Regions from separate parts of the Shewanella sp. 1311 genome, predicted to be linked through region 1. Evidence: riboswitches for the same ligand, from Rfam matches in the RefSeq annotation. Region 1 holds a riboswitch; the other holds the start of a gene.
The links. Region 1 has a riboswitch for thiamine pyrophosphate ahead of AC5YB3_RS20805 (TonB-dependent receptor). Riboswitches for the same ligand answer to the same signal wherever they lie in the genome.

Region 1 (7,535 bases):
GCACGATGTGGTGGTTTAAGTCTGTATTAGCACTGATAGAAGACACTGATTTGGCAAGGGAATACTGATCTAGACATAGATGTGTGCGTTTAGAGATTAGTACCTAAGTTAAGCGTTATCTCAGAAATGATAAAAGGGGCTTTTGCCCCTTTTGTTTTTCTTAAAACCTGTCTAATCAAAACGTTAAATTAACGTCCTAACCAAGCCGCGAGCTTAGTCTTGTCACTAATTGCTAGGGCGACTGTGTCCTTCGGCGCGGCAGTTATCATCAATTCACCCGTCATCAATTCATCCCGTCTAAACCAATATAGCTTCAAGGATTCACCCAGCGGATATTGCTGTAGCTGCGACTCAAATTGCGCGCTGACTTGCAAGTTATCGGCGGCGATTAAGATATCCCCCGCACTTAATCCCGCAAGGTGGGCAGGGCTGCCTTGGGTAACAGTCACCACTTTCAATCCCATCGGCGCCGCTTGAGTTTTCGCGCCAAAGGCAATGTCATAACCTTTCGCTTGCCCGCCGCCCACATCCTGCGGACCTTGGCTGGCTCGAAGGTTAAACTCGACGCCAAATTCGGCAAGTAGCGGAGCCAGTGGAATATCGTCGGTGTTCTCTAAGTAGGCAAACAAATCGTGGCAATCACGGCCAAGGAGTCGCTCGACAATCGCTTGGTGACAGCCGTCAGTCGTGCCTTTGTCTTGCAGAGCATATTCCTGCCATAAAATCTGCATAACATGGTCGAGATTGTATTTGCCTTGGGTTTCACTGCGCAGGGTTAAATCTAAGTACAGCGCAAACAGCGCGCCTTTGGTGTAATAACTGATGATGGCGTTTTGCGCGTTTTCATCTTGCTTATAGAACTTAGTCCATGCATTAAAGCTTGAATCTTTAACACTTTGTTTAAAGCGTCCTTGGCTGCGATAGACGCGGGTGAAGGTCTCACTCAGCATATCTAAATAGCTTTGTTCATCTACCAACCCAGCGCGATAGGTAAGGAAGTCATCGTAATAGGAGGTGATGCCTTCATAGGCCCACAGTTGTGGCGTATAGGTTTCAGCCTCAAGTTTATAGGGTAAAAAGCACTCTGGCTTAATACGCTTCACGTTCCAGCTGTGGAAATACTCGTGGCTGCACAGGGATAAATAAGTGCGATAGTCGTTATTGATTGGCGCATTGAGCGACAGCGGTAAGTCCTTGCGTGAGCACATTAATGCGGTAGATGCTCTGTGTTCTAACCCGCCAAAGCCATTGTCTAATACTGTGGTCATAAACAAGTAACGTTTAAACGGCGCAGGCGTACCAAAAAGATTGATTTGATACTCACAAATGGCTTTCAAGTCTTGGCAGAGTCTTGGCATGCAAGCGCGGTGGCGGCCATTGAGTACGATATCGTGTTGGACGCCGCAGGCATCGAAACTAGCTAAGGTAAATAAGCCCATTTCCACTGGATGATCGATGAGCTCGTCATAGCTTGTGGCACTAAATTGGCCGAAGGCAAAGTCGTCACCACTGATGCGGGTCATGCTGGTAGCGACGCGCCAATCACTTAATGTGGGCTCAGAGGGCGGTAACATAGTGACAGTGTGGGTTTGTTGTTCAAAACCGTGGGCGGATAAAAACACGCTACTGCCGTTAAAGAAGCCGTGGGTTGTGTCCAAATGCGCAGTGCGCACCGACAGATCCCAAGCATACACTTGATAAGTCAAAATGATTTCGCTGCTATTATTGTCAACCGACCAAGTTTGCTTATCTAGCTGGGTGAGTTTAAGTGTTAGGCCATTAGCAGCTTGCGCCTTGAGTTCAATGATATTTTTAGCAAAGTCGCGCACCATGTAACTGCCAGGTAGCCAAGCGGGGAGGCTAAAGACCTGCACAGGCTTGGGCTGGGATAATGTCATAGTGACTGCGAATAAATGGGCTTTCGGATCGACGGGGATTATCTGGTAATGGATCATATTTATCCTGCAAAACCTGAGTGTTTTAATGGTGGCCATGCTGCCAAAAATGCCTGCAACTGGCAAATGAAAAGCAAAATATCTACAGACACAAAGCATTGAATTGTCAATATACCCAAGCAACCTGAAGATACGAGTTCAGAGCGCCTAGGGTGCTTCAATTCAAGGCGCATCAATGACAGAATGTCGGCCACCTTTTGAATTGATGCAACACGGGAGTGGAGTGCCCTAGACGCTCCGTCCCGGCGGGTTTTAACGCACTTTATGCTTTGTTGGTTATTTTTAACTTAGCCCACTAGGTCCGCAAATAACCGCCTTGCCTAAAGTGCGTTAAACTCCAGCTGAATCATGCATCTTCAAGTTGTTTGGGTATATACTATGCCAACTAACCCAAGGAGGAAGCCCCATGGCCGAAGAAACGATTTTCAGCAAAATTATTCGTCGCGAAATTCCCGCGGATATTCTGTATCAAGATGAACTTGTGACTGCCTTTAGAGACATTTCCCCTAAGGCGCCAACGCACTTCTTGATTGTGCCAAATCATTTGATCCCAACGGCGAACGACATGAAAGCCTCTGATGAGCCGGTGCTTGGCCGCATGATGACAGTTGCCGCTAAATTGGCGGCGGAAGCGGGTATCGCTAAAGATGGCTACCGACTGATCATGAACTGCAATCAACACGGTGGACAAGAAGTCTATCACATTCATTTCCACCTTGTGGGCGGGGAGCCTCTGGGGCCCATGTTGAGTCAAGGCCAATGAAGGTCAATTCGGATTTTTTCCCGCTGACCCAAATGGCGCAGCGGTTTGTGGATCAACTCGCTCAGTGTCGTCGTCTCGGTTTAACCGTACTGGAGGCGAGTGAGCACCATGTGTTGATTGAGTTGCCCTACAGCACTGAATTAATTGGTTATCCCGATACGGGCGTTATCCATGGCGGAGTCATTACTACTTTAATGGATACCGCCTGTGGCAGTGCAGTGGTCAGTGCAATTTTCCATAAATTCAAATTGTTAGAAATCTCACCTACGCTCGATTTGCGGGTGGATTATATGAAGCCCGCTCAGCCCCATAAGCCTGTGTTTGGGTTTGCGGAATGCTACAAATTGTCTTCCAATATTGCCTTTACCCGCGCGATTGCTTATCAAGACAGCATAGATGATCCTATTGCCCATGCTGTTGGTTCCTTTATGCGGATCAGTCCAGAAATGGTGGGTGATGCCTTTAGACAAGCGCTGATGGGTGAAGCCGTGCCTGAAATAGGAGACACTGATGAGCGCAAATAATTCGGAACTTGGTACAGCCAGTGCCACTCAACATGCCCAAGTAAAAGCGCCTATCGATGTGCAAGGTATTGTTAAGCGCGCGACTGAGCTTAACGATTTTGGTCATTTACTTGAGCACGTTCCCTATGCCAAATTTATTGGTATGAAGGTGGAACGTTTTGGTGATGAACTGATTTTTAAACTGCCTGCTAAGGACGACAATATCGGTAATCCTGTGTTGCCCGCTATCCATGGCGGCGTCATTGCAGGTTTTATGGAGATGTCAGCGATAGTGCAGTTGATGGTCTTTATGCAAACTGCCAAAGTGCCTAAAGTGGTCGATTTTTCCATCGACTATTTACGTGCAGGCCTGCATAAAGATAGCTTTGCTGAATGTCGTATTACCCGTCAGGGGCGACGAGTGGCCAACGTGAATATCGATTGTTGGCAAACCAATCGTAAGCAGCTCATCGCTACGGCACGGGCGCACTTTCTGATTGATTAACTCGTTTTATTGAGCAGATGTTTGAGTGATGATTAAGTCTGTCTTGTTAAGCATAAGTTCAGCACAGTTCGATTAGCTTGTCGTTTAATGGGAAATGATGCGCGCTGGCCGCGCATTTTGTCGCGTGACTGGGAGAAAGAGATGAAACAAATTTATACAGGACTGTTATTGACCGCGGCGCTGACCTTAGGCGCTTGTGCCTCACATACCGCAGGTATTTCAGTGAGTTCGCTCGGTGAAACCCGCGTCGATAATTCCAGCTTTGCCCGAGATATTGGAGTTGAAAGTGTGGATGCACGCCGAGTTGGTGATTTAGTGCAGGGTTCAGCGCTGATTGTTAGCAAATCATCAACTGACATGCGTGTGCAGTATAAATTCACTTGGTACGACGCCAGCGGCTTTACTATTGAAGATGAAGCGACGAGCTGGAAATCGGTCAAGCTGCATGGCAAGCAACAATTGCAAGTCGCCGCCGTGGCGCCCAATGCCCAAGCGGTTAAATTTGATGTGTACGTGCGCGAAACCTTTTCGAATTAAGCGGTGAGTTCGCCCTGAGAATGCCAGCTATGCTGGCATTTTTCATTTTATGAGGTAAATGTGTCATCCCATCCTATTACTCATGTATACTAGGCGTCGCCAAGGGGTGTTTGCAGCGAATGAATTTACGTTGATTACTGCAAACTGAGATGTCAGCTGACGAACCCTTAGAACCTGATCCGGCTAATACCGGCGTAGGAATGGGCCAATCAACAGCACACTTCTGAATCGCTTATTCGTTGCCGGATCTCAAACTATGTATTTGAGGTCCTATGTTAAACAGTAAAACGCTAAACAGTAACACGTCAAAACGTCATTCCCCGTTTTCAACCATCACACCCAGCTTGTTTTTAACCCGAGCGCCGCTGGCGTTAGCCATTGCTACCGCGCTGAGCACTTCTGCATTTGCACAAACCGACGCTATCGATAAACCCGATCCCAGCACTGAGATGGAAGTCATGGTGGTGACGGCGGATTTTCGCAGTTCAAGCTTAGAAAAAATGCCTTCCAGTATTACCGTTATCGACAGTCAAAAAATTCAAGATGAAAGCGCGCAGCACTTTGAAGATCTGCTTAATTCCATTGCCAATTTTAACTGGTCAGGTGGAAGTTCGCGGCCGAAATATTTTCAAATTCGTGGCGTAGGAGAGCAAGAGCAATACCAAGGTGCACCTAATTCCTCTGTGGGTTACATCATAGATGATATCGATTTATCCGGTATTGGTATGGTGTCGAGCATGTACGATCTACAACAGGTCGAAGTGCTACGTGGACCACAGGGCACACGTTATGGCGCGAATGCCTTAGCGGGACTGATTTATCTGAAAAGTAACGATCCCACCGATGTGTTTGAACATGGCGGCGAAGTATCGTTAGGCGATGATGATTTACGCACGTTTAGCGGTTTCAGTTCCGGCCCATTAACGGATTCTGGCAAGCTGCTTTATCGCGTGTCACTGCAGCAACATCAACAAAATGGTTACCACGACAACCTCTATTTAGGTCGTGACGATACCAATGGCCGCGATGAGTTCAGCGGCCGCGCTAAGCTGCGCTGGTATGCGACTGACGATTTGCAGTTTGATTTAACTGTGCTGCACGCCGATTTTGATAATGGCTATGATGTGTGGAGTTTAACCAATTCACCGACCCAGACGACATCGGATCAACCGGGTGTCGATAGCCAGCGCACCACAGGCGCAGGCTTTAAAGCGACCTATTCTGGCGCTGAAACCTTTGAGCTAACCTCGTTAACGTCCTTTGCGAATACCGATCACCATTACAGTTACGATGGCGATTGGTCGAACCCAGAGTATTGGGCTTCTAAGCAATGCAGTGATGACGATGGCAATCTGGCACCGTGCCAATATGATTATTTTTGGGATAAAACGGGCCAACGTAAAACCGTGTCGCAAGAGTTTCGCTTAAGTTCTACCGAGCAGGGCCGAATCTTTGCGGACAGTACAGATTGGTTGCTTGGTGTGTACGGCATGAATCTGAAAGAAGATAACCAATTGTATTCTGAATACAATACTTGGCCGGATGAAGTCTTAGACTCTGAGTATGAAGCGACGAACTATGCCTTGTTTGGTCAGCTCGATACGGATCTGAGCTCAGGTTATGCCTTATCTGTGGGCCTACGTTTAGAGCGCCGTAACAGCCATTACTCAGATACGAATAACGATAATTTCGACCCGAGTGAAACCATGTGGGGCGGTCATATTGCAGTGAGTAAAGTGCTGAATGACTCGCACAACGCTTATGTTCGTGTCGCGCGCGGTTACAAGGCGGGCGGTTTCAACATGTCTTTACCTGTCGAATTGAACGATAAAAAAGAGTTTAGTACTGAGACGCTTTATAACTATGAAATTGGCCTTAAATCCCATTGGTTAGCGGGGCTTATCGATACTAATTTGGCGCTGTTCTATATGGACAGACAAGATCAACAGGTGGCGGCATCCCAGCAAGACCCTGATAAACCTCAGCGTTTTATCTTGTTCACCGAAAACGCTGGTAGTTCTAATAACTATGGTGCTGAGTTAGATGCGACCTGGTATGCCACGGATAATCTACAAATTTACTCAAGCTTAGGTTGGTTAGAAACGGCCTACGGTGACTACCAGTATCAGGATAAATATGGCACTGAGGTGGATTTAACTGGCCGCGATCTGGCCCATTCACCACACTTAACCTACAGCCTTGGTGGGACTTATCGTACCAATTCGGGCTGGTTTACTAACCTAAACCTGAGCGGTAAGAGTGAGTTTTACTATTCCGACAGCAATGAATCCCGCTCTGAGCCCTACACTATCGTCAATGCCCGCGTGGGTTATGAGGCGAGTGCGTGGTCAGCCTATTTATGGGGCCGTAATTTGTTCAATGAAGAATACGGTGTGCGCGGCTTCTATTTCGGTAACGAGCCAGATAATGGCTGGGCTGAAAAGCAATATATTCGTTACGGCGATCCGCGTCAGATTGGCGTAACCTTTAACGTTAAGTTTATGTAAAAACTGATGTAATGGCACATGTCACTATGAGCCTATTGGGTTAACTCATGACTAAGCTGCAGTCCACTGTAAGGGCTACAGCTTCTCTCAAATTTAAGGAATTAAAATGAAACTGACCGCAGAAATTAGCATGTATCCCTTCAATGAGAACTACCTCGATCCGATTAAGTGGTTCATTGGCCGGGTGGATAGCTATCCTCATATCGAGCGCGTGACGAATGCGATGGCAACACAAGTGTGCGGCGATTATTTAGATGTGATGACTATGCTGGCGACCGAGATGCAAGCCGCCCATGAGAAGTGGGGCAAGGCAGTATTTGTGTGTAAGTTTATCGGTGGTGAGCTTAATTTAGCCCACAGCGAATAACGCTTTACCGTCACATACGCGATAAATAGGCAGTGAGAACAACACAATGACAGATTTATGGTTAACCATGGTCGAGAGTATGAATGCGGTCTTTGGTGAAGTCCATGTGATGACCGCATGGGAAGCCTTGGCGGTACTGCTGGCCATGGCATATCTACTGCTGGCGATGAAGGCGAGCGTCTGGTGCTGGGCGGCGGCCTTTGCCAGTACCGCCATTTACACTGTGTTGTTTTGGAAGGTGTCGTTACTGATGGAGTCAGTGCTGAATATCTATTATATGGCGATGGCGCTCTATGGATATTGGCTCTGGACCCAGGGCGGCGATAAACATCAAGGGGTCAAAGTGACCACTTGGCCGTTGAAAACCCACTTGAAACTGATCGCGGTGACAGGCGTTA
Region 2 (7,535 bases), 350 kb from region 1:
GTTTTAGCTGAGCCAGTGCTCTCGAACGCACAAATGTTGTTAGCGCCTGCGCAATCCACACTCATAGCAGAACAGCGAATGCCGAGCCAAGTGGTGATTTTAGATGCGACCTGGCAGGAGGCGCGTAAGATGCTGCGCCAGAGCCCCTATCTTAAAATGGCTGCACGAGTCAGTTTGCCGCCACTTATGCCTGAATCCGCTTTTATATTGCGGCGTAATCAGCAAGAAGGAGGCTTATGCACTGCAGAGTGCATTATTGCGCTTTGGCGCCAGTGTGGCAGAGCAGAACAAGCGGCGCTATTAGCGTCGCTGTTTACTGAATTGAATAGCCGTGTTTGATTGCGATGTTTGAGAGAGCGTTTGAGGAAGTGCTTGAATAGATAATTAACGACTTTTAGCTTTGACTCACAGATAAATCACCATCTGTTAAGTCATAGCCATTTAAATTAAAGCCAGTTAAATCACCATCAGGTAAATCATAGCCATTTAAATAACAGTCAGATAAATACACAGAAAGTGACTCATGGCACCGCCAAGCACGAACAAATGCCAAATGGCATGGTTAAATGGAATGCGTTTCCCTACGTAGAACACCACCCCTAAAGTGTAAAATAATCCGCCTAAGATCAATAGATTAAAACCTAACTCCGACATGGCCGCCGTTAAATCGCCCATCACAGTGACACATAGCCAACCCATGGCGAGATACAAGACTAAGCTTAACTTTTTGAATTTGTGAATAAATAGCGTCTTAAATAGGATCCCACCAATTGCAAGCGACCAAATCGCCGTTAAAATTACTATCGATTGCGTCCCCTGTAGGCTTATCAGCATCAAAGGTGTGTAAGTTCCTGCAATCAAGCAGTAAATTGCGCAGTGATCGGCGATCTTAAGTTTATGTTTCCAGCCTGAATGGCTAACGCTGTGGTATAAGGTCGAGCATAGAAAAAGCACTATGATGCTCGCACCATAAATGGCAACGCCTGTTAGTTGAATTGGCGTTAGATGATCTTGCCCTTTGAGTAACATCAGTACCAATGCCACTATGCCTGCGATGACGCCTAAGCCATGGGATACGCTATTAGCGATTTCTTCTTTAATACTATACGGCCCAGGCTTAGCAAGGGTTTTAGCTGGGTTTTGTTGTTCGATAATACTTTGACTCGACATGGTAGATACATACTCGCAAACGATAATGACTGAGTCTATCAGTAAGGAAAATAAATCACCACATCTAAGCGTACACTTGTAAGCTTAAATATATGGCTGGCTTCTATTGTTTTCACCTTTAGATTTTTAACGCCGTCTTGCATTCCCGTCAGCGTATCGCATTGATGATGTTATCCGCTTCAAGACGTAAGAGTTAGCAAGCCATTTCCTTTCAATTTAGCGCGATAGTGAGCTCAATTCCCAGCCTTATTTGTCTCAACTGACAAGTGTCTGATCAAGCATTGGAGTAAGCACTGCGCTTGTCGCGTGTTGTATTCGCGTTGAACTTTACCCTGTTTGCCTCCTCTAATCTGCGTTGAGCACTCGCAAGTAAATGCAATCATTGGATAATTCTCTTTCAATATTCAGCAACTCGATATTGGATTGATATTGGATTTGAGTGCAATTGTTCCACGTTAAGTATCATCGAAATCAATTGAGACTACACAAAACCTAAGGATGGATTTTGCCTTTTCAACGTCAACCCAAAGCCACGCCTTTATTGACAGTATCTCCTACAGCAATAGCGATTGGAGATGATGCTGATAGTGCTTTGCTTTTTTCGGTCACATCGCCAGAAGGTGAGACTTTTATTGCATTTGATCATCACTTCGGTGATCTGGATACTGCTCAAACGCCTGTTTTTACCACTGATGCCGAGCCGTCAGCGTTCAATCGTGGTGCAGGCCGTTTAGTCACTGAGCATGACACTCAAGCTATATATCATGAGCAAGCCCAAGATTTAGTACTGCAAGAAATCCATGCTGAACATCAAGATCAACATCAAGATAAATTGGTTGCTGAATCTGAATCCAAACCTGAACTGTCTAGGATAATACAAACCAGTGATCAGGCATTGGAGACGGGATCAGTTTTACGTGCTCGTCAGCCGTATTTCAAAGGATTAAGTCTGCTATTTTTTGTGCTCTTAGTGCATGCGTGTTTATTTTTACTTATCTGCATTTTGTGGCGCCCACAGTTAAATCCCTTTGGATTAACGGAAACGGGAAGTCGGGGCTCTAAAGTGACGGCGCTTAAAGCTTACTTTATTTATGCTCCCGCGGTAGAGAAGGCTGAAAGCGCTGCGCTAGAAACAGAGAGCAAGGCCGTGGATAAGACTGAAGCGGAAAGTTCTGTTACGCCTACAACTGTTCCCACGCCTACAACTCAAGTTAAGCCTATGCCAATACTTGAAAAGGTCGTGCCTGAAAAAGTAGATCAGGGAAAAGTGAAGCCAGATACGGTTAAACCGGACATCACTCAATCAAGCCAATCTCAATCAAGTGTACAAAGTGAAGTACAGCCCGTGGAAGCAACGGCAAAAAAGCCAACGAATATGTTTGATGCTACAGAAATAAAGCCGCAGCTTGGCGCTAAGAGTTCGCCCGCAGCAGAAGGTGAGAGCACAATAGCGACAAGCTCAAGCATGAGTTTATTCACCCAGCAATATTTTGAACGTCAGCGCGAGCAAGCGCTCGATGATCTCGTCATTGAACAGGCCGATAAATTCACCCGGAAATCGAATATGAGTGAAATGAGCCCTGAGATGGAAGTGTTATTTGTCCCTAACGCCGATGATTTCGGTGGCACAACGAGTCTAGATTTACCCTTAGACCCAAATCGTATTGTGCGTATAGGGGATACTTGTTATCGCGTCGTCCGTCTGGGGACACAAATTAATCCTAACGCCGAAAATTTAGGTTTTCCCATTAACTGCAGTGGCAAAAAAATCAATCAAGCTATTGATGATGCCATTCAATCTCGATTAAACAAAATGATGCTCAAACCCCATAAATAGTGACTTTCTTTTATGATTTATTTTCACGACTATTATAAGTTTTTTTAGTTTTATTTAATTTTTTCAATTAAAAACAATAGATTGTGAGTCTTTATTTTGGATTGGTAGTTAAGATTTTTAATTACTTTTTTCCTTGTTTGTTACTGCCGCTTCTGTCTATACTGCGCACTCATCTTGTCGGAGTGCCTCTTGGCTGAGACCGTTTATTCGGGATCCGTTGAACCTGATCAGGTTAAAACCTGCGAAGGAAACAAGCGTAATAACACACATTAAATCGCCAAAATAGACGGCTTGAACATCTGTTAACTAAGCAGTGTTTTAAGCCTTAATGTTTAGATTTAATTGTTATTGAGCAGGGTAACTCAATTTTTGAAGCCAGTGTTGGCCACAAAAATTGATTGCCATGCCCAGCTATCAACAACTCAATTCTCCAGACAAGCAACTCCATTTTTTAACGTGAGATTGCTTATGTCCAGTTCAAACCAAAACCCAGCTGTAGCTGCCAATGCGATAGAAATTACAGCGCCAGAATCGACAATCCCTAATAAATCGTCTGAGTCTAGTCAATCAACAGTGCCTAAGGCGCCGAGTCGCCGCGAAACCCGCGCGCAGGCCCAAGCCTTTATCGATACGTTAGCGCCACTGCAACATCCTAATTCACAAAAGATTTATCTCGAAGGTTCAAGTGCCGATATTCGCGTTGGCATGCGACACATTCTGCAGACTGACACGCTGGTGGGCGGAACAGATGATGCGCCTATCATGGAGAAAAATCCGCCAATCCGAGTGTACGATTGCGCCGGACCTTATTCCGATCCTGAGGCCGACATCAATGTGCGTCTAGGCCTTGGTAAATTAAGACAAAACTGGATCCTAGCCCGCAACGATACAGAGCAATTACCCTGCGCGACCTCAGACTTTACCCAACAAAGACTCGCCGATGATGGTTTAGACCATCTGCGTTTTGAGGCTGGCTCGAGTGCAATTGTTCGCCCACGCAGAGCGCTGCAGGGTAAACGAGTCAGCCAATTACACTATGCCCGTCAAGGGATTATCACTCCCGAAATGGAATATGTGGCGATCCGCGAGAACATGGCACTTGCCGAAGTACAGGATGAAATCCTCAATCGTAAAGCCAAGGGCGAAGCTTTTGGTGCCTTAGTCGGCGAACCGATTACCGCCGAATTTGTCCGCGCCGAAGTTGCCCGTGGCCGCGCGATTATTCCGCTGAATATTAACCATCCCGAAGCCGAACCTATGATCATTGGGCGTAACTTTTTGGTGAAAGTGAATGCCAATATTGGTAATTCTGCGGTGACGTCATCCATCGAGGAAGAAGTGGAAAAGCTCGTCTGGTCAACCCGTTGGGGTGCAGATACGGTAATGGATTTATCCACGGGGCGTTATATCCACGAGACCCGCGAGTGGATCATCCGCAACTCGCCAGTGCCCATCGGCACAGTGCCGATTTATCAAGCGCTGGAGAAAGTGAACGGCGTGGCAGAGGATTTAACCTGGGAAGTGTTCCGCGATACCTTGATTGAACAAGCGGAACAAGGTGTTGATTACTTTACTATTCATGCTGGTGTGCTGCTGCGTTATGTGCCGATGACGGCTAAACGTGTTACTGGGATCGTTTCTCGCGGCGGTTCAATTATGGCCAAATGGTGCCTGAGTCATCACAAGGAAAACTTCCTCTACAGCCATTTTCGTGAGATCTGTGAGCTTTGCGTCGCCTACGATGTATCCCTGTCTTTAGGTGATGGTATGCGTCCAGGCTCGATTGCCGACGCTAATGATGCCGCCCAGTTTGCAGAGCTTGAAACCTTAGGTGAGCTAGTCAAAATCGCGTGGGAATACGACGTACAAACCATTATCGAAGGGCCGGGACATATCCCGATGCAGCTCATTAAAGAGAACATGGACAAGCAGTTAGCTCACTGCGATGAAGCGCCGTTTTACACGCTTGGCCCACAAATCACCGATATCGCACCTGGGTATGATCATTTCACCTCCGGCATAGGCGCGGCCATGATTGCTTGGTACGGCTGCGCTATGTTGTGTTATGTCACGCCAAAAGAACACTTAGGATTACCGAATAAACAAGATGTTAAGCAAGGTTTGATTGCTTATAAGATTGCCGCCCACGCCGCCGATGTGGCGAAAGGTCATCCGAGTGCGCAAATTCGTGATAATGCGCTGGCAAAGGCGCGGTTTGAATTCCGCTGGGAAGATCAATATAACTTAGGACTCGATCCTGAAACCGCACGTGCTTATCACGATGAATCTTTACCGCAGGAATCCGCTAAAGTCGCGCATTTTTGCTCTATGTGCGGCCCTAAATTTTGTTCGATGAAAATCACCCAAGATGTGCGCGCCTATGCCGCAGGCTTAGAGGCGGCACAAGCGAAGGCGGAGCAAGTTGAAGCGGCTGACCAAGCCATGCAAGTCACAGTTAAGACGCCGCAGGAGTTGGAAGCGGCAATGGCGCTAAAATCGGCACAATTTGCTGCTTCGGGCGCCGAGATCTATCACGTGAAAGACAAGCTTGTCGCCGAAGCTGAGGAAGCCTAATTATGTTGGGTATTCATGGGGATAATGTGCCCATGAATACCGAGCGTCCCGCGTTTGTCTGGACCATAGCTGGTTCAGACAGTGGCGGTGGTGCCGGTATTCAGGCGGACTTAGCGACAATTCAAGATTTGGGCTGTCACGGTTGCAGTGTGGTCACCACAGTGACGGCGCAAAGTTCTGTGGCGGTCACTTTAGTCGAGCCCGTATCAGCGGCGATGTTAATGGCTCAGCTGACGACTCTACTTTCCGACTTGCCACCCAAAGCAATTAAAATCGGCTTACTGGCAGATCAAACTCAAGTGGCATTGCTGGCAGATTGGATCGCGAGTTTTAAAATCCACTATCCATCTGTGCCTGTGATTGTCGATCCTGTGATGGTCGCCAGTTGTGGCGATGCATTAGCAGTAGATAACTGTCAGGATATAAAAAGTGCGGCCAAATCAGCCTTAGATTTTAAGCCTTTCAAAGGTTTAATCGAACTTATCACGCCCAATGTGCTTGAACTTGGGCGGTTAACTCACAGTGATGTTTCAACGAAAGCGCAATTCGCTGCCGCGGCACTGGCTTTATCCCAGAGCCTTGATTGCAGTGTGCTCGCTAAAGGTGGCGATGTGAGCTTTGGTTGCACTGACATTCTTGATGATACTCATGCTCAAACTCACGATAACACTTATGCTCAAACTCAGGCTAACGTTCATGTTATCGCTCTTGATAGCAACGGCTGGGACCTTGAGCTTGCCGAGGATTATCTAGTTTGTCGTCAAGTGCGCGCGAGCTCTGAGCTGCATCAAAATGGGCGCTTCTGGTTAGCCAGCCAGCGGGTTAATACCCGTCATAATCATGGTAGCGGCTGCACTTTGTCATCGGCCATTGCCGCCGTGTTAGCGCAGGGTTTTGTATTGCAAGATGCGGTGGTTGTTGCGAAAGCCTACGTGAGTCAAGGCTTAAGCGCGGCGATTGGTTTAGGGCAAGGTCCAGGGCCGTTGGCCCGTACGGGTTGGCCTAATAACTTGTCCCGATATGCCAAGATAAATCTGTGTGATGGCAATTTTATTAGTTATCAACTCAACCAACACCTTGATGTTGGTAATGATTTAGTTGCAACAGTTTTATCCGCAACAGATCAGGCAACCGCTCAGGTAAGAATAGCCTCGACGCCACCTCAAAATATTTTATCCCACTGTTTTAAAGTGCTCGATGCCGAGCTTGGTGTTTATCCCGTGGTGAGTGACTTAACCATGCTGGAAAGTTTATTAGCGGCAGGCGTTAAAACTGTGCAGTTACGGATAAAAACCGACATCAGCGAGTTAACTACTACCACCGCGCCAGCCGAATCTGATTTAGGCAAGTCTGCGCTAGGTAGATGTGAGTCAGGCAAATCTAAGTCAGGCGAACCTGAGTTAATTGGCTCCGAATTAGAAGCACAAATTCAAACAGCCATTGCCTTAGGCAAGCATTTTAATGCACAGCTTTTTATTAATGATCACTGGCAGTTAGCGATAAAATACCATGCCTTCGGGGTACATTTAGGCCAAGAAGATCTCGCCGTTACTGACTTAGCGGCCATTCAAGCCGCGGGGCTCGCGCTAGGCATATCGAGCCACAGTTATTTCGAGTTGCTATTGGCGCACCAATACTCGCCATCCTACATAGCGCTTGGGCATATATTCCCAACCACGACGAAGCAAATGCCTTCGGCGCCCCAAGGGCTCGCAAAACTTAAACACTATGTGGCGTTACTCCAATGCCATTATCCCTTGGTCGCAATTGGCGGTATTGACTTAACAAATCTGGCAAAGGTGAAAGCAACAGGGGTGGGCAATATTGCTGTGGTGCGCGCAATAACGAAAGCTAAGGAGCCAGTCGCAGCGTTTGCAGAGCTGAGCCAAGCTTGGGAGCAATGTAGCTTGTCTGAAGAACTGGCTGTAAAGCATGAGTTGGATGCAAAGCATGA

Region 2: it holds a riboswitch for thiamine pyrophosphate, as region 1 does, so the genes downstream of both, thiC (phosphomethylpyrimidine synthase ThiC) here and AC5YB3_RS20805 (TonB-dependent receptor) in region 1, are expected to answer to the same signal.

The regions. Positions count from the first base shown of each region.
Region 1 is NZ_CM181686.1:4,720,747-4,728,281, forward strand. It holds gene AC5YB3_RS20775 (LuxR C-terminal-related transcriptional regulator) at 1-19, shown strand, start outside; gene AC5YB3_RS20780 (M61 family metallopeptidase) at 189-1,955, opposite strand; gene hinT (purine nucleoside phosphoramidase) at 2,362-2,718, shown strand; gene AC5YB3_RS20790 (PaaI family thioesterase) at 2,715-3,242, shown strand; gene AC5YB3_RS20795 (PaaI family thioesterase) at 3,229-3,726, shown strand; gene AC5YB3_RS20800 (YcfL family putative periplasmic lipoprotein) at 3,868-4,263, shown strand; TPP riboswitch at 4,356-4,481, shown strand; gene AC5YB3_RS20805 (TonB-dependent receptor) at 4,536-6,770, shown strand; gene AC5YB3_RS20810 (hypothetical protein) at 6,877-7,137, shown strand; gene pnuC (nicotinamide riboside transporter PnuC) at 7,184-7,535, shown strand, end outside.
Region 2 is NZ_CM181686.1:5,071,091-5,078,625, forward strand. It holds gene AC5YB3_RS22255 (tRNA-uridine aminocarboxypropyltransferase) at 1-339, shown strand, start outside; gene trhA (PAQR family membrane homeostasis protein TrhA) at 487-1,170, opposite strand; gene AC5YB3_RS22265 (hypothetical protein) at 1,676-3,007, shown strand; TPP riboswitch at 3,176-3,274, shown strand; gene thiC (phosphomethylpyrimidine synthase ThiC) at 3,476-5,581, shown strand; gene AC5YB3_RS22275 (bifunctional hydroxymethylpyrimidine kinase/phosphomethylpyrimidine kinase) at 5,584-7,535, shown strand, end outside; gene AC5YB3_RS22280 (HesA/MoeB/ThiF family protein) at 7,532-7,535, shown strand, end outside.